DNA from 2 places in the Arthrobacter sp. V1I7 genome. Region 2 is predicted to be linked to the other one. Evidence: predicted binding sites of a transcription regulator. Region 2 holds the regulator's gene; the other holds the start of a gene.
What was found. The regulator Rex, encoded in region 2, represses fermentation and respiration genes when NADH is low (regulators of the CRP and FNR family bind a similar motif). The targets are predictions, from matches to a motif close to CTTGTGAANNNNTTCACAAG.

Region 1 (8,372 bases), 940 kb from region 2:
CTCCCCGAAGTCGCACACGACGGCGACAATGAGTTTGCCGGCGTTCTCCGGGCGCTTGGCGAGCTCCAGGGCTCCCCAGACGATCGCGCCGGAAGAGATGCCGCCCAGGATGCCTTCCTGCACGCCGAGTTCGCGTGCGACGCGGACGGAGTCCTCCAGGGTGGCGTCCAGGACCTCGTCGTAGACGTTCGTGTCGAGGATCTCCGGGATGAAGTTGGCGCCGATGCCCTGGATCTTGTGCGGACCCGGCGCCCCGCCGTTCAGGATTGCGGAGTCCTTCGGCTCGACCGCGACGATCTGGACGTCGGGGTTGCGTTCCTTCAGGACCTGGCCGACGCCCGTGACGGTTCCGCCGGTGCCGATGCCGGCGACGAAGATGTCCACCTTGCCGTCGGTGTCAGTCCAGATTTCTTCCGCCGTGGTGGTGCGGTGGATCTCCGGGTTGGCCTCATTGGCGAACTGCTGGGCCCAGATGGAGTTCTCCGTGTTGGTGACAATCTCCTGGGCCTTCTCGACGGCGCCGCGCATGCCCTCGGAGCCGGGGGTGAGCACGATCTCGGCGCCGTAGGCGCGCAGCATGACCCGGCGTTCGGTGGACATGGTCTCCGGCATCGTCAGGATGACCTTGTAGCCGCGGGCCGCGCCCACCATGGCCAGGGCGATGCCGGTGTTGCCGGAGGTGCCTTCGACGATGGTGCCGCCGGGCTTGAGCGCGCCGGACTTTTCGGCGGCGTCAACGATCGCGACGCCGATGCGGTCCTTGACGCTGTTGGCGGGATTGTAGAACTCCAGCTTGACGGCAACCGTGGCGTCCAGCCCTTCGGTGAGCCGGTTCAACCGGACCAGCGGGGTGCCGCCAACCAGCTGGGTAACATCGTCATAGATCCGTGCCATGGGTATGTGTGCCTGTCTGCAGAAGGGAATACTGGGGTCAGCCTAACGAGGGCCCGCCGGGGCTAGCTAAGCATTAAGCCATGCAGAGTAATATTTCCTGGCCTTGGCGAGCTTCGGGTTGATGATCACCTGGCAGTAGCCCTGTTCCGGGTACTTGGCGTAGAAGTCCTGGTGCATGGCTTCCGCCACGTGGAACTTCGAGGCCCGGGTCACCTCGGTCACGATCGGGCGGGACCACAGCGCCTGGTTGCGCTCGATTGCTTCCTCAAAGAGGATCTTCTCCTCGGTCGTCTCGTAGAACATCGAGGAGCGGTACTGCGTCCCGACGTCGTAGCCCTGCCGGTTGGGCGTGGTGGGGTCGTGGAGTGCGAAGAACATGTCCAGGATGACCTCCGCCGGGATCACCTCCTCGTCGAACGTCACCGCCACCACCTCGGCATGTCCCGTGGTTCCGGAGCACACGGAGTAGTAGTCGGGGTAGCGGTCATGGCCTCCGGTGTAGCCCGAAACGACGGAGCCGACACCCTTGGTTTTCTGGTAGACGGCGTCGAGGCACCAGAAGCAGCCTCCGCCGAGGACAAAAGTTCTCATGCTCTCTTCAATGGTTGAAGCCCCCCGATGATTCCCGGGCCCGGTCCCCGGCGCGCCGATAGGGTAAAAATGGGGTATGGAACCTGTAAACACCGACGTTTCAGACGGCCCTGCCAAAGGCAGGAACACTGACAGCACCACCGGAGACGGGGCGGAAGAAACCTCCGGGCCGCCCACGCTGGGCGCGATCCTGCTGGCCGTGGAAGAGCTCTGGCCTGAATCGCTTGCCGAGGAATGGGATGAGGTGGGCCTCGTGGCAGGACACCCTTCGGCCCCGGTGAGCAGGATCCTCTTCGCCGTCGATCCGACCCTCGAGGTCATCGAAGAGGCCGTCGAGTGGGGTGCGGGGCTGTTGATCACGCACCATCCGCTGTTGCTCAAGGGCGTGACGTCGGTCGCCGCGACCACTGCCAAGGGCCGGGCTGTGCACCGGCTGATCGAGTCCGGCACCGGGCTCCTGACGGTACACACCAACGGTGATTCCGCCGTCGGCGGCGTGTCCGATGTCCTTGCCGATGCACTCGGCCTGCAGAACGTCGCCCCGCTGACCCCGGCGGCGGCCGGCCTGCCCGAAGAGGGGATCGGACGGGTCGGAGACCTCGAGGAAGTCCTCACGCTGGGCGACTTCGCCGCCCGTGTCTTTGGCATCCTGCCGGCGGTTGCCGGCGGTGTGCGGGTGTCCGGGGACCGGGACGGTCTGGTCCGTCGCGTTGCCGTCTGCGGCGGGGCCGGTGACTCCCTCTTCGGCGAGGTCCGGGCCAGCAATGCCGACGTCTACCTGACTGCCGATCTGCGGCACCATCCGGCGTCGGAAGCCCGCGAGGCCGCCGTCAACGACAGGCCCTACCTGATCGACGTTTCGCACTTCGCCAGCGAGTGGCTGTGGCTGCCCGCCGCCGCGGCGGCCCTCGGCAATGTCCTCACCGACCAGGGGCACGACGTCGAGATCCGGGTCAGCGCCACCAACAGCGACCCCTGGGACTTCATTCTGACTCCGGGCGGGGACTAGAGTCTAGGGAGCGCCGTTCAGGTGCCCGGCTAAACGCCGGAAGGGAACAAACGGAGGTAATAGTGGCCAAGGCAGCACCGGCGGAACAGTTGAAGTTGCTCGAATTGCAGGGATTTGATGCCAAACTCAAGTCCTTGTCCAACCGCCGCCGAAGCCTTGAAAGCGACTCCCGGATCACCGACCTCGAGGCTGCCCTTGGGGTGGCCAACGGGGAGCTGGGTGCCGCGAAAGTGGCCGTCCACGATGCCGAGCTCGAGCTCAAGCGCGCCGAAGCCGACGTGGAACAGGTTGCGTCCCGGATTGAACGCGACGAGGCGAGGCTGAACAGCGGCACCGGCCTGTCGAAGGATCTGGTGGCCCTGCAGAAGGACCTCGTCTCCCTCAACAAGCGCCGCTCCGACCTCGAAGATGTCGAACTCGAGGTCCTGGAGCGGCTGGACTCGCTGCGCCTCCGCCAGGCCGCGCAGCAGCAGATCGTCGATGACATCCAGGGATCCTTCGGCGTCATCCGCGCGGAACTGGACGAGCAGCTGGCCGAGATCGCCGCCGAGGCCACGGTGGTGCGCGGCAAGCGTGCCGCCTTCGCTGACGGACTGGACGCCGGCCTGCTCGCGGTCTACGAGAAGACCCTGGCCAAGCGCGGCGTCGGTGCCGCCCGGCTCTTCCACGGCACTTCGGAAGGTTCCGGCATGCACCTGAGCCCGGGCGACCTGGCCGAGATCAAGGCCGCGGCCGAGGACGACATCGTGTTCTGCCCGGATTCCGGCTGCATCCTGGTCCGCTCCGCCGAGTGGGCGTAGCCGCCGCTACAGGATGATGTTGAGGGCGTGCGGCTTCCGGGCCGTGCCCTCGACGAGTTCCGCGGTCCACTTCTCGGCCGCCGCCCGCTGCAGCTGGAGGGGCGTCGCCGGGGCCTTGCCCCGGCGCGTCAGCAGATGGCGCGCCAGCTCCCCGCGGGTGTGCTTGGCGAAGTGGCTGACCACCTTGCGGACCCCGTCGACTTCGCTGAACACGTTGACCGCGACAGTCTGCGGCGCCGGGGGAGTCCACGCCGCCGCGTAGGTGCTGGAGCGGCAGTCCACCAACAGCTCACCCTCCGCCGCGGCCAGCAGCGCCTCGTTGAGGTGCGGTTTCCAGAACGAGGCCAGCCGTCCGACGTCGGGAAGCGCGGTGCCCATCGAGAGCCGGTACGCCGGTACCCGGTCCCCGAAGCGGATGGCGCCCCAGAGCGCGGAAACGACCAGGACCGCCGCCTCCGCCTTCTTCCGCTGCACCGGAGTCAGGGAGTCATAGCCCAGCGCGTCGTAGAGCACACCGGAATAGACCTGATGGGCGGGCGCCGCGGGCTCGGCGTGCAGCCGGGTATTACGTTCGACGTCGGCGCGCAGCGAGGCGCCGACACCCAGGAGGGCGAGCGCGTCCTCGTGGGCGCTGACCGTGCCGAGGGCGTCGAGCACTTTCGCCCGGTAGCTGTTGAGTCCGGGGAAGCTCAGGGAGGCCCAGTCGACGGCGTCTCCACCAACGGCGGGAGTCTTGCCTTCGGAGGGCGGCAGCAGAATCAGCACCGTCCAATCTTACCGGCGCCTCTGCGTCCGGCGGCGCCGGTGGTGCTCTGCTCAGTCCAGGTGCCGGCCTGGCATCGTGGCTAGGCAGCCTTCACCGGGGAAGCCTGGGTGGCGGCGGCCTGCGCGGCCTGGTTTTCGCGCGACAGGAAGGCGGACAGCTCGCCGATGGTACTCATCAACGGTGCGGGGAAGACCACTGTCGAGTTGTTGTCCACCGCGATTTCCACCAACGACTGCAGGTTGCGCAGCTGCAGCGCCAGAGGGTGTGCCATCATCGTGTCCGATGCCTGGCCCAGCGCCGTGGCGGCGATGGCCTCGCCTTCGGCGGCGATGATCTTGGCCCGCTTCTCCCGCTCGGCCTCCGCTTGCTTGGCCATCGCCCTCTTCATGCCGTCGGGAAGCTGGATGTCCTTGAGCTCCACGAGCGTAACCTCGACGCCCCACGCCAGCGTGAGGGCGTCGAGGATTTCGCGGATATCGCTGTTGATGCGCTGCGTCTCGGACAGTGTCTGGTCGAGGCTGTGACGGCCGACCACTTTCCGCAGCGTGGTCTGGGCGATCTGGTTGATCGCGGCGGCCACGTTCTCGATCGCGACCACGGATTTCACCGCATCGATGACACGGTAGTAGGCCACCGCCGAGATGTCGACGCTCACGTTGTCCTGGGTGATGATGCCCTGCGACTGGATCGGCATGGTCACGATCCGCAGGCTGACGAGGTGAAGCTTGTCAATCACGGGGATGATGAAGCGCAACCCCGGAAACCGCACGCCAACCACCCTCCCCAGCCGGAACAGGACGCCCTGTTCGTACTGCCGCACGATCCGGATCGACATCCTGGCCAGCACGAGCACCACAACCACGACCACGATCAGCACGATGATGGCGGTGAGATCCATCGGATCACTTCCCTTGCGCACCCGGAAACCGGGGAACGGGCTGCCCCCGGTCCTGCTTCCATTCTCCCACCGGAGCACCCGTTTGGCTCCGGCGACGGCCGCTCTCCCGGGACCGTAGAATGGACAGCGGATGGGTTGACCAGGCGGCCGCGCGTCACGCAAGTGGCTCGAGGAACGTCCGGGCTCCGCAGGGCAGGGTGGTGGGTAACGCCCACTCGGGGTAACCCGCAGGCCAGTGCCACAGAGAACAGACCGCCTGCGTGCCGTGGGTGCTAGCACACGCGGCAGGGCAGGTAAGGGTGAAACGGTGGTGTAAGAGACCACCAGCTTCCCGGGTGACCGGGAAGGCTAGGTAAACCCCACCCGGAGCAAGGCCAGACAGGACACGTTTGAGGGCTGCTCGCCCGAGTGTCCGGGTAGGCCGCTGGAGGGCGTCGGCAACGGCGTCCGTAGATGGATGGTCGCTACTCCCGCGCTGGTAACGGCGCGGGAACACAGAACCCGGCGTATCGGTCAACCCATCCACCCGCCACGGCTCCCACGTCGTGGGAGTACCCTCCGCCCAGGGCACACCGCGCCTATGTGAGTGATTTCACGCCGCCCCGGCTACGTGGCGACCGGGTGCCGACCTAGAATGGATAGCGAACGTAGAAGTTCTGCCACCGGGTCTGCGTTCGCAGCCGGTGGTTTTTCTTTGCGGCACATGCGGTTGCCGGGGTGGACCGAATCCCCGGCGACGCCCAGGTTCCGGATACCATCCGGCGGCCGACTTCCATATACGAGGACGTATGTGGTGGATTCTAGGAAGGTAATTCTGTGAGCCAGACGTCAGATTCTTGTCTTGATACGTGGATGGGCCGTGAGGCGCTCGCCGAGGCCATGATCCCGGTGATCGGCCGGCTGTACCGCGAGAACAACGTGGTGACCTCCATCCACGGCCGCAGCCTCATCAACAAGTCCACCATGAACATCCTCAAGGCGCACCGTTTCGCCCGCCGGATGAGCAAGGAGGAGCTACGCCTCGAGGAGACCGCCCCGCTGCTGGACGCGCTGACCAAGCTGGACCTCGGCGCGGCAGCCATCGACATCGCGCGCCTCACCGAGAAGTACCGCGCAGAGGGCGGCGGCGTCAGCCTCGATGAGTTCCTCCGTGAGGAACTCGCCGAAGTTGTCGGCAAGCGCGGCGGCGACGACCGCACCAGCACCGACGTCGTCCTCTACGGCTTCGGCCGCATCGGCCGGCTCCTGGCCCGCCTCCTGATCGAAAAGGCCGGTGGCGGCCACGGCCTGCGGCTCCGCGCAATCGTGGTCCGCCGCGGCTCGGACAACGACCTGGCCAAGCGCGCCAGCCTGCTGCGCCGCGACTCGGTCCATGGCTCCTTTGAAGGCACCATCAAGGTGGACCTCGAGAACGACACGATCACCGCCAACGGCGTGCAGATCCAGGTCATCTACTCGGACAACCCCGCCACGGTTGACTACGCCGCCTACGGCATCCGCGACGCACTGGTCGTCGACAACACCGGCCGCTGGCGCGACGCCGAGGGCCTGTCCCAGCACCTGCAGAGCAAGGGCGTTTCCCGCGTGCTCCTCACCGCTCCGGGCAAGGGCGAACTGAAGAACATCGTGCACGGCATCAACCACGCGTCGATCACTGACTCGGACAGGATCGTCTCCGCGGCTTCCTGCACCACCAACGCCATCACCCCCGTCCTGAAGGCGATCAACGACCGCTACGGTGTGGTGCACGGCCACGTGGAGACCGTCCACTCCTTCACCAATGACCAGAACCTGATCGACAACTTCCACAAGGGCGACCGCCGCGGGCGTTCCGCCGCCCTGAACATGGTGATCACCGAGACGGGTGCCGCAAAGGCCGTGGCGAAGGCCCTGCCGGAACTCCTCGGCAAACTTACCGGAAGCTCCATCCGGGTCCCCACCCCGGACGTGTCCCTGGCAATCCTTAACCTCAGCCTGGAAAACGGCACCACCAAGGATGAGGTCAACGACTACCTGCGGGAGATGTCGCTGCACTCGGAGCTGCGGAAGCAGGTCGACTACATCGATTCACCCGAAGTTGTCTCCACCGACTTCGTCGGCTCCCGCCGCTCAGGCATCGTCGACGGCCTGGCCACGATCTCCAACGACAAGAACCTCGTCCTTTACGTCTGGTACGACAACGAGTTCGGCTACAGCTGCCAGGTTGTCCGTGTCATGGAGGAAATGGCGGGCGTGAACCCGCCGACGTTCCCCGCGAAGGATGCGGCCTCGCTCCTGGCAGCCGCCGGTCTGCCGGCCGAGGTCTGACACCATGGCACGCCCCTGACCGGGACGTTTTTGTGCCCTTTCCCGGCCGATCCTCTGGAATCAGCCGGGAAAGGCACCCACAATGGAGCCATGGAACAGAACTCGGTTGTGGACCACGAAACCACCCTTGAACGCGCCCTGGACATCGCCCGCCGGAACGCCAAGGAAGCAAAACGACTCCTTGACGATGCCCTCGCCAAACGGGACGCCGGAGAGATCGACGACGCAAGGGTCAAGCAGCTCGAGGACTTGATGACCATTGCCAATGAAGACCTGGTGCGGGTGACCAGGGAGCAGTAGCCCCGGGCGGGCTTTTTGTTCCTGCAACGCCGCCACCCGCCCTCCACACTGTGGACAACCTCCGGAGCGTCGTACCCCTGCCCTAGGCTTCAGGCATGCAGTTAGAAATCCCCGCTTTGAAGCGCCGCGGCCGGGTTCGGTCGTGACAGTCACGTGGGCGGAGTTCCGCCGGGCGCGCCGTCGTTCGCGCCTGGCCTGGGGAATCCTGGCCGTAGCGGCCTTCCTTGTGCTCGGAGGACTGGGCTGGTTCTTCGCGATCGGCCAGTTCACCGCCTTCGCGCCGCCGGCGGACGGACCCCGTGAGGCGCCGGTCCTCGCCCAGGACTGGATGAAGGCCGTCCCGTCCATCCGCGTGGTCCCTCCCGTAGCTGCGGTTGCCTTGCTGGACACGCTGACGGTCAAGGGCCGGGCGGCGAGCGGGAACTATGACCGCAAAGCCTTCGGCCAGGCGTGGCTGGATGTGGACCGCAACGGCTGCGATACCCGCAACGACATACTCCGCCGCGACCTTGCAGACGCAGTCTTCACCGAGGCCTCCAACTGCCGGGTGGCCAGCGGATCCTTCCGGGAGCCCTACACCGGGCAGCTGATCACCTTCCGCCGGGGCGCCGAGACCAGCAAAGCCGTACAGATCGATCACGTCGTGGCGCTCGGAGACGCCTGGCAGAAAGGCGCGCAACAGCTGACAGCCCAGCAGCGCGAGCACCTGGCGAACGACCCGCTGAACCTCATCGCCGTGGACGGGCCGGCGAACCAGGACAAGAGCGCGTCCGACGCCGCCACCTGGCTCCCGCCGAACACGAACTT
Region 2 (8,372 bases):
ATGCCGTGCGCATGCTGGTCAGCTGGGTCCAGGCCCAGCGGAGCATGCCCAACGGTCCGAGCACGGGCAGGACAGCCTCCGCCTTGGCGGCAGCGATCGGCGTCCCGTCCGTGACGGGATTGCCGTCCGTGACGGGATTGCCGTCCGCGACGGGATTGCCGTCCGCGGCCGGTTTACCGGCGTCGGGCGTGGCGCCGGCGGCGTGTGCCGTACCGGCGTCGGGCGTGGCGGCGGGGGCCGGGGACTTCTTCTCTATGTTCACTCGCTCGCTCATCAGATCGGCAATTTCACATCGGTTTGGAACCAGTACTGCAACCCGGAAACCCAGGTTCCCCACACGCCGCTGGCCATCAGCAGGCCCAGCACAATCAGGATGCCGCCGCCGGTGCGCTGGATGGCGAGCCGGTGCTTGCGGAAGAAGGACATCACGCCGACGCCGCGGCGCACGGCCAGGGCGATCAGCAGGAAGGGTATGCCCAGGCCCAGGCTATACACGAAGGCCAGGAAGGCGCCCTTGGCCGCAGAGGATCCGCCGGAAAGGCTCAGGAGCTGCACCGCGGAATAGGTGGGCCCGATGCATGGCGCCCAGCCCAGTCCGAACGTGATGCCCAGCAGCGGTGCGCCCCAGAGCCCGGCCGGCGGCTTGGCCTGGATCTTCGCGTCGCGCTGGAACCAGCCGAAACCGCCCATGAACACCACGCCCATTATGATCACCAGGATGCCCAAAACCTGGGTGATCCACCTGTTCTCCGAGCCCGTGATGAGCGTCCCCAGCTGGCCGAACGCCCCGCCGAGCAACACGAAGATCACCGAGAAACCCAGGACAAAGAGCCCGATGCCGGCCAGCATGCGGCCGCGCTTTTGCTTCTGGAGGTCGACGCCGGTCAGCCCGGTGACGTAGCCCAGGTAGCCCGGGACGAGGGGCAGCACGCAGGGCGAGAGGAAGGAGACGAACCCGGCCAGCAGCGCCACCGGGATGGCCAGCAGGAGCGAACCGTTGAGGATGGCTTCGGCGAAGGGACTGTTCATAGTGGCAGACCGCTACTCCGCCACGGCAGCGGCGATAAGGGATTTGAGCGTCCCTTTCTGGATCTCGCCGAGGACTCGGGAAGCGACCCGGCCCTGCTTGTCCAGCACCAGGGTGGTGGGGACGGCCCCCGGCGGCACGAGGCCCGAGACGGTCAGGAGCACGGCACCGTCCTTGTCGTTGAAGCTCGGGTAAGTGAGGTTGAACGTCTTGTCGAACGCTTCCGCGGTGGCCTTCTCGTCGCGGAGGTTCACCCCATAGAACTGCACGCCCTGGCTCTTGAACTCCTGGTGCAGGGCCTCCAGCGAGGGCGCTTCCACCCGGCAAGGGGCGCAGGCCGCGAACCAGAAGTTGAGCACGGTGACCTTGCCCTGGAAATCGCCGGCATTGACCGTGGTGCCGTCGAACAGCGTGCCGTGGATGTCAGTCGGGCTCTTGCGGTCCGCCAGGGCGAACTCCGTCACCGACCCGTCGCCGGCCACATAGTTCTTGTTGTCGCCTGCCTTGGCCTGTTTGGCCAGCGCATCTTCCTGGGCACAGCCGGAGAGCCCCAGCACGACGGCGATCGCCGCGCCGCCCGCTGTCAGCACGCTGCGGCGGGTCATGGCGGCCCGGGTCCGCTGCCCGTCGGACCGGGGCGCGTCGCGTCCGGTCATGCTCAGGCTCCCGGGGTGCTGGACGCACCGGGCAGGAGGGTTGCGGCGGGCTCGCCGTATTCGACTCGCACAAGGCTGCCGACGTCGTCGAACACGAGAGACGTGACCGAGGTGAGGGTGCATTCCCGTTTCCGCGGGTCGTGCCAAAGGGGCTTGCCTTCGGCACTGAGCCGGGTGGCCCAGATGGGCAGCTGGTGGCTGACCAGGATTGCCTCGGCGTCGCCGCCGCCGCCGAGTGCAATGGCCCGCAGCCGCGCATCCTGAACGGCTGCAAGGACGCGGGCAGCCTGCAGCTTGTAGGGCTCCCCCCACGAGGGACGGAACGGGTTGCGCAGCATCGGCCAGTGCTTCGGCCTGAGGAGCTCTGCCTTGGAGACGTGAAGACCCTCGAAGTAGTTAACTGCCTCGATGATCCGGTCCTCGGTGGTGATTTCGAGGTTGAGCGCTTCGGCAATGGGCTGCGCCGTCTCCTGCGCGCGGGTCAGCGGAGAGGCAGCCAGGTGGACGATGTTCGCCCCGTGGGCTGCGCGGTCGTGGAAGTGCTCCGCAAGCATGAGCGCCATCTGCCGGCCGAGCTCGGAGAGGTGGAATTCCGGCAGCCTGCCGTACAGGACGGCATCTGGATTGTGGACCTCGCCGTGGCGGAGCAAATGAACAATGGCTTGGGGCATGTGTACCAGTTTCTCAAAGGGCAGGGTCAATGACGAAATCTTCTACAAGAAGTAGAACTGAAGAGTTTGAAGAAATGTTCCCTGCCGTTGGAATAAAAGATGCAAATGCATGTTTATACTGGGTGAAGCAGTTAGTTGAGACTTCAATGAATAGTTTCGACTGGCGATCAGACCGACCGCAGTACCCACCCGACTCAAGGAGAAACATCATGGCTCTTCCCGCCAACGTCACCACCGGCACCTGGTCCCTCGACAACTCGCACAGTGAGATTGCCTTCACTGTCCGCCACGCAGGCATCAGCAAGGTCCGCGGTCAGTTCAAGGATGCCGAAGCCACCCTCGAGCTCGCCGACAACGTCGCCGATTCCAAGGTCAACGCCACCATCAAGACGGCGAGCTTCGACTCCGGCGACGTCAACCGCGACGGCCACGTCCGCGGCGAAGACTTCTTCGACGTCGAGAAGTTCCCGGAAATCTCCTTCGTGTCCAACACCATCGTCCCCAAGGGCGACGTCTACGAACTCCAGGGAGACCTCACCATCAAGGGCGTTACCCGTCCGGTGGCCCTCGAGACCGAGTTCAACGGCGTTGCTGTTGATCCGTTCGGCAACACCCGCGCCGGCCTGTCCGCCGGAACCACGATCAGCCGCAAGGACTTCGGCCTGACCTGGAACGCCGTGCTCGAAGCCGGCGGCGTGCTCGTCAGCGACAAGGTTGCCGTCAACCTCGAACTGGCCTTCATCGCTCCCGCAGCATAGTCGTCCGCTGCAGCGGCACCCCGTTCCATCCCCGGGATGGAGCGGGGTGCTCTTGTTTAACCGCTTACCAGTGGCGTTCAACTGCCGGGCAGCCAGCGAGCCTCGGTATGACGCTGACCTGGCCCACGATTTCCCACCTGCTTGCCGCCGGCCTTGCCGACCAGCCAGGACCGGTTCCGACATGCTCTGGACCGGGCTGAAATTCCCTAGATAACGGGGGTGTCGCGGTCTACAGTGAGAGCCATGAGCAACCCTAACGAGGTACCGCCGCCGCAGCAGCCGGGTGCCCAGCCCCCACAGCCCGGCAACGTTCCGCCAACCGGCTCCGAACCGCCTCCCGCCGGTCCGCCGGCCGGTTCTCCGGACGGAGCTCCCGCCGGAGCGGGCTACCAGCCGCCGCAGCAGGGTCATTACGGGCCGCCGCAGGGCTTTGGCCAGCCACCACAACAGGGCTACGGCCAGGCTCCGGGCTTTCAGCCGCCAGGGCAGCCCGCGGCTCCGGGCGGCTTCCGCTTTGAGATGCCCGCCGACCGGCCCCGGAACGTCAGCGATGTCATGCCCCAAGGGGGCTTCTCCGGCATGTTCAGCGTCGCCAACATGCCAATCGAGCTGAAGGTCTCCTATTGGATCTGGCTCATCGGAGGTCTGCTCGGCCTGCTGGGAGGAGTTGTCGGCCTCTTCGGATCCTTCGTCCTTCTGGCCGTCGCTCCCGGCATCGGCATCATGGTGCTGCTGCTGGTGCTGGCGGCGCTTGCCTTGGCCGCGGCCCAAATCATCCTGGCCATGAAAATGAAGGAAGGCCGCGAATGGGCCCGGTTCGCCCTCACGATCCTGGCCGGGGTATCCCTGCTCCTGACCATCATCAGCGCCAGCGCCACGGACGGCCGGAGCGGCAGCAGTTGGCCGGGCTTCATCATCAGCCTCGCGGCCACCGTGCTGATGTGGCTGCCTAATTCCCAGGCCTGGTTCGCGTCACTGCGCGGCCGAGTCTGATCGCGGGGTGCGGCCGGAGTACCCGGAAGAGTCGCTGAAAAGCCGCTAAGGGGCGCCGCCGATGGTGGCCTGCCGCCGTCCGGGCTGAACCTCCGGATCATGGCTGAAAATACCTCTCGGGAATGATCCCTGCAGCGGTTGGCCCGCTGTACGGTTGAACTAAACCATGCTGGGGGCAGGGCAAGGATTACTGGTCCCGGTAGCCGATCCAGATCGACATATGAAGGACCGCCCATGAGTATTCCTCCAGTCCCGCCGTCAAGCCCGGACGGTCCTGTTCCGGGCGAGCCCACGCCGCAGTACGGCCAGAACGCGCCGCAGTACGGCCAACAGACGCCCCCCACCCCGCCGTACGGGCAGAACGCACCCCAGTACGGCCAGAACGCGCCCCAGTACGGCCAGCAGACGCCCCCCACCCCGCCGTACGGGCAGAACGCACCCCAGTACGGCCAGTCCCCCTACGCCCAGTACTCCGCAGGCCAGCAGCAAACGGGCGACGGTGTGCCCAAGCTCGTCAACATTGCCTTCTGGCTGATTGTCGCCTCCGGCGTGCTGTGGCTGCTCTCGCTCCTGCTGTCCATCGGCACCTTGGATACCCCCGCGGTGCGGGACATGTTCCAGGAGCAGATGGCGGCCAGCGGCGCGGACGTCAATTTCAACGACATCAGGCCCTTCCTGGTCGGGACCATCGTGGTGTTCGCCGTGATCAGTACGGCCCTTTACGCCCTCGTGGCGCTCAACGTCCGCAAGGGTAAGAACTGGGCCCGGATTCTGGGCACGGTCTTCGCTGCGCTGTCGGTCTTCAGCCTGTTCCCGCTGAGCATCGGCACCCTCGCGGTGCTGGCCGGCATCGCGGGCATCGTGATGCTTTACCTGCCGGCGACCTCCCCGTACTTCCGCAAGCAGCAGCCTTTCGCCAATCCCTACGCACAGCCGGGCGGCCCCTTCCGGAACTAATCCGCCAACCTCCGGCGCCCTGGGCGCAGGAACCGGAACGTCTGACGCTAGTCGACGTCCTCCGGGTCCTGCGCCCTTTGTGCGTGGTAGGCAAGGATCTGGAGCTCAGTTGCCATATCCACCTTCCGGAGGTTGACGCCCGGCGGTACTTGCAGCATCACGGGGGCAAAGCTGAGGATGCTCCGCACGCCGGCGGCAACGACGCGGTCGCACACGCTCTGCGCCACCGTGGCGGGGAGCGCCAGGACCACCATATTTGTGCCCGTCCGCAATAGGACCGATTCGAGGTCCGCCGCGTCGCTGACCCGCAGCCAGCCCACTTCGCTGCCGACCACCATCTGGTCGGCGTCAAAGATCGCAACGATCTCAAACCCACGGGATTCAAAGCCGCCGTACCGGGCCAGGGCTTTGCCCAGGTTGCCGGCGCCGACAATCGCGACCTTCCAGTCGTGCGTCAGCCCCAGCGCGGCGGCAATATTCCGGTTGAGGTATTGAACCTCGTAGCCCACCCCGCGCGTCCCATAGGAACCCACGTAGGACAGGTCCTTGCGGAGCGTGGAAGAGCTGACGCCGGAGGCCTCGGCGAGGGACTCGGACGAAACCCGGTCCACCCCCTCGGCCAGCAGTGTGGTGAGGGCGCGCAGATAAATCGTCAGCCGGGCTACGGCCGCGGGCGGAATCTGCTTGGCGGCAGACCCGGCTCCCCCGGGCACAGCCTCGGGAGATGAATCCAGCGAAGTCACTATCTGCTCCATTGCGTCGCGTTGTGCTTCCCACTCTAGAGCCCACGCAGTTCAGCCAACAAAGCACTCGCGCTCAGGACTGCGCGTCCAGCGCCCGCCGCAGGGTCCGGGCGAGCCGGACTTCGTCGATCTTCCAGAAATCCCGCTGGATGCCGTCGACGAGCACCACGGGAATCTCCTCGGCGAAGCGCTCTCGGAGCGCCGTGTCCTGATCGACCGACTGCTCGGTCCAGCCGATGCCCAGGGCGGCGGTGACACGCCCGACGGCGGCGCGCGCCTCGGCGCAGAGGTGGCAGTCAGCTTTGGTGATCAGAACTACATCGGGGAGGGGCGCGGGCTTGGACATGTTTCCACGGTAGCCCGGCGGGCCATCCGGCGTCGACGCGCGGCCGTCGCGTCCCGGGCCGTTCGCGCTCCGGGCCATCCGGCGTCGACGCGCGGCCGTCGCGCTCCGGGCCGTCCGCGCTCCGGGCCATCAGTGCGACGGGGCCCGTCGCGGCAGTGACTAGACTCGATATATGCCCGAGGAGAAGTACGTCGCTGTGGTCACGCAGCCTGCTGCAGCACCGCAGCACGGCGAAGCGGCCTTTTTCGACGTCGACAATACCCTCATGAAGGGCGCCAGCCTGTTCCATGTGGCCCGCAAAATGCACCAGCGCGGGGCGTTCACCATCCCCCAGGCGGCCGGCTTTGCGTGGAAGCAGCTCATGTTCGTGCTGCGCGGCGAAAACATCGACGATGTACACGCCGTCCGCGACTCTGCCCTGACGCTGGCCTCCGGTTTCACGGTCGAGGACGTCGAGGCCCTCGGCGAAGAAGTCTACGACGAGATGATCGAATCCCGCATCTGGCCGGGAGCCAAGGCCCTGGCCGAGCAGCATCTCAGGGTAGGCCGCAGGGTCTGGCTGGTGACCGCCACGCCGATCGAGGTCGCCACCGTGATCGCCAGCCGGCTGGGACTCACGGGAGCCCTTGGCACCGTCGGCGAGATCCTGGACGGCTCGTACACGGGGCGGCTGGTGGGCGACATCCTGCACGGCCCGGCCAAGGCCGTGGCAGTGCGGGAGATGGCACGGGTCGAAGGCCTGGACCTCAGCCGGTGCTGGGCCTACAGCGATTCCCACAACGACATTCCGCTGCTGAGCATGGTGGGGCACCCCGTGGCGATCAACCCCGACTCCCGGCTGCGGCGCCATGCCCGGGAAAACAACTGGCCCGTCTACGACTTCCGCTCCGGGCGGCGGGCCGCCACGCTGGGCCTCAAGGCGGCCACGGTCGGCGGGGCCATTTACGGCCTGTGGCGGGGCTTCTCCCGCTTCCGGGGCCCCACCCGCTGACCCCTGTGGGTTGAGCCGTCCGCTTCCGCCGCGGTAAGGCCAAAAGAAAATGCCCGCCACCTGGAAGGCAGCGGGCATCTCTCACGCAGTTCGAAGAATTGCTACTTCTTATTGCGGCGCTGGTGGCGCGTCTTGCGAAGCAGCTTGCGGTGCTTCTTCTTGGCCATACGCTTGCGACGCTTCTTAATAACTGAACCCACGAAAGTTCCTTACCGGCTAGATGTAGTACCTGCCTGTTGGGAAGGGTCCGCGGGCTAAGCAGCAGACTGTGCAACTGACAGGTTCTTACAATGACGTAAAACGTTCCTTAACAGGGTACCGCCTATCCGGGGCACACCATGACCGACGCCGCGGCACAGGCCCGCGGACGCGGTCTTCCGATCTAAGGGATTCAGGCAGTCTCGGTGCGTCCGTCGACTACGGCACCCTTGAGATACTGTTCGACGGCGCTTTCCGGCACCCGGTACGAGCGGCCGAATCGGACGGCGGGCATCTCGCCGGAGTGCACGAGACGATACACCGTCATTTTGGACACGCGCATGAGCTCCGCGACTTCAGCCACGGTCAAGAATCGAGCATTGGAGAAGTTGGCCTCCGGTGACATTTCTTTTATTCCTTACTCAACAAGCGGCAGCCCTATCTAGATGACATGGCGGTGCGCCGATGCTGAGCCATCCAACAACCATGTGATAGATACTCTAGGGGCTCTTGGTGCCCCTGTGAAAGACTTGCGCAGTAATCCCACCGGACTTTCCGCAGGCAATGCGGAAATCACGACCTTATTTGGGGAGTCGCCCGGGACGACATCGCAGTTCCCGTCGGGCACCGTCCCTAGCCCCGGGTCCGGCGCGTCCGTGCGGACGCCGCCAGCTGCCCCAGGACCGACGCCGTCACCTGCCAGTCCATGCACGCATCGGTGACGCTCTGGCCGTAGAGCAGATCGTCCCGTCCCGCGGCGTGCGCCGCAACGTCCAGGTTCTGCGCCCCGCCGACCAGGAAGCTCTCGAGCATGATGCCCGCGATTGCGCCCGCCGATGGTCCCCCGGTTTCCAGCTGGGAACCGATCTCGAGGGCCACCTCGGCCTGCCGATGGTGGCTCTTGCCGCTGTTGGCGTGGCTCGCATCCACGATCAGGCGCGGATTCAGCTGCCGCGCGGCCAACGTGGCGGAGGCGGCCTCGACGTCTGCGGCAGAGTAGTTGGGGCCCTTGCGTCCGCCGCGGAGGATGAT

Region 1: the regulator Rex is predicted to act here: its motif matches at 5,538-5,557, upstream of QFZ69_RS07335 (glyceraldehyde-3-phosphate dehydrogenase).

What each region holds. Positions count from the first base shown of each region.
Region 1 covers NZ_JAUSYS010000001.1:1,562,777-1,571,148, forward strand. Annotated here, with positions in the region: gene cysK (cysteine synthase A) at 1-894, opposite strand, end outside; gene msrA (peptide-methionine (S)-S-oxide reductase MsrA) at 961-1,485, opposite strand; gene QFZ69_RS07310 (Nif3-like dinuclear metal center hexameric protein) at 1,562-2,494, shown strand; gene QFZ69_RS07315 (zinc ribbon domain-containing protein) at 2,557-3,294, shown strand; gene QFZ69_RS07320 (YaaA family protein) at 3,301-4,059, opposite strand; gene QFZ69_RS07325 (slipin family protein) at 4,140-4,958, opposite strand; RNA gene rnpB (RNase P RNA component class A) at 5,090-5,483, shown strand; gene QFZ69_RS07335 (glyceraldehyde-3-phosphate dehydrogenase) at 5,775-7,265, shown strand; gene QFZ69_RS07340 (hypothetical protein) at 7,356-7,565, shown strand; gene QFZ69_RS07345 (HNH endonuclease family protein) at 7,708-8,372, shown strand, end outside.
Region 2 covers NZ_JAUSYS010000001.1:621,980-630,351, reverse strand. Annotated here, with positions in the region: gene QFZ69_RS03005 (cytochrome c biogenesis protein ResB) at 1-46, opposite strand, end outside; gene QFZ69_RS03000 (cytochrome c biogenesis CcdA family protein) at 274-1,029, opposite strand; gene QFZ69_RS02995 (TlpA disulfide reductase family protein) at 1,042-1,632, opposite strand; gene QFZ69_RS02990 (histidine phosphatase family protein) at 1,686-2,354, opposite strand; gene QFZ69_RS02985 (YceI family protein) at 2,564-3,112, shown strand; gene QFZ69_RS02980 (hypothetical protein) at 3,356-4,105, shown strand; gene QFZ69_RS02975 (resistance to Congo red protein) at 4,340-5,062, shown strand; gene QFZ69_RS02970 (redox-sensing transcriptional repressor Rex) at 5,110-5,805, opposite strand; gene QFZ69_RS02965 (glutaredoxin family protein) at 5,879-6,151, opposite strand; gene QFZ69_RS02960 (HAD family phosphatase) at 6,324-7,142, shown strand; gene QFZ69_RS02955 (30S ribosomal protein bS22) at 7,244-7,342, opposite strand; gene QFZ69_RS02950 (helix-turn-helix domain-containing protein) at 7,534-7,746, opposite strand; gene QFZ69_RS02945 (3-deoxy-7-phosphoheptulonate synthase) at 7,974-8,372, opposite strand, start outside.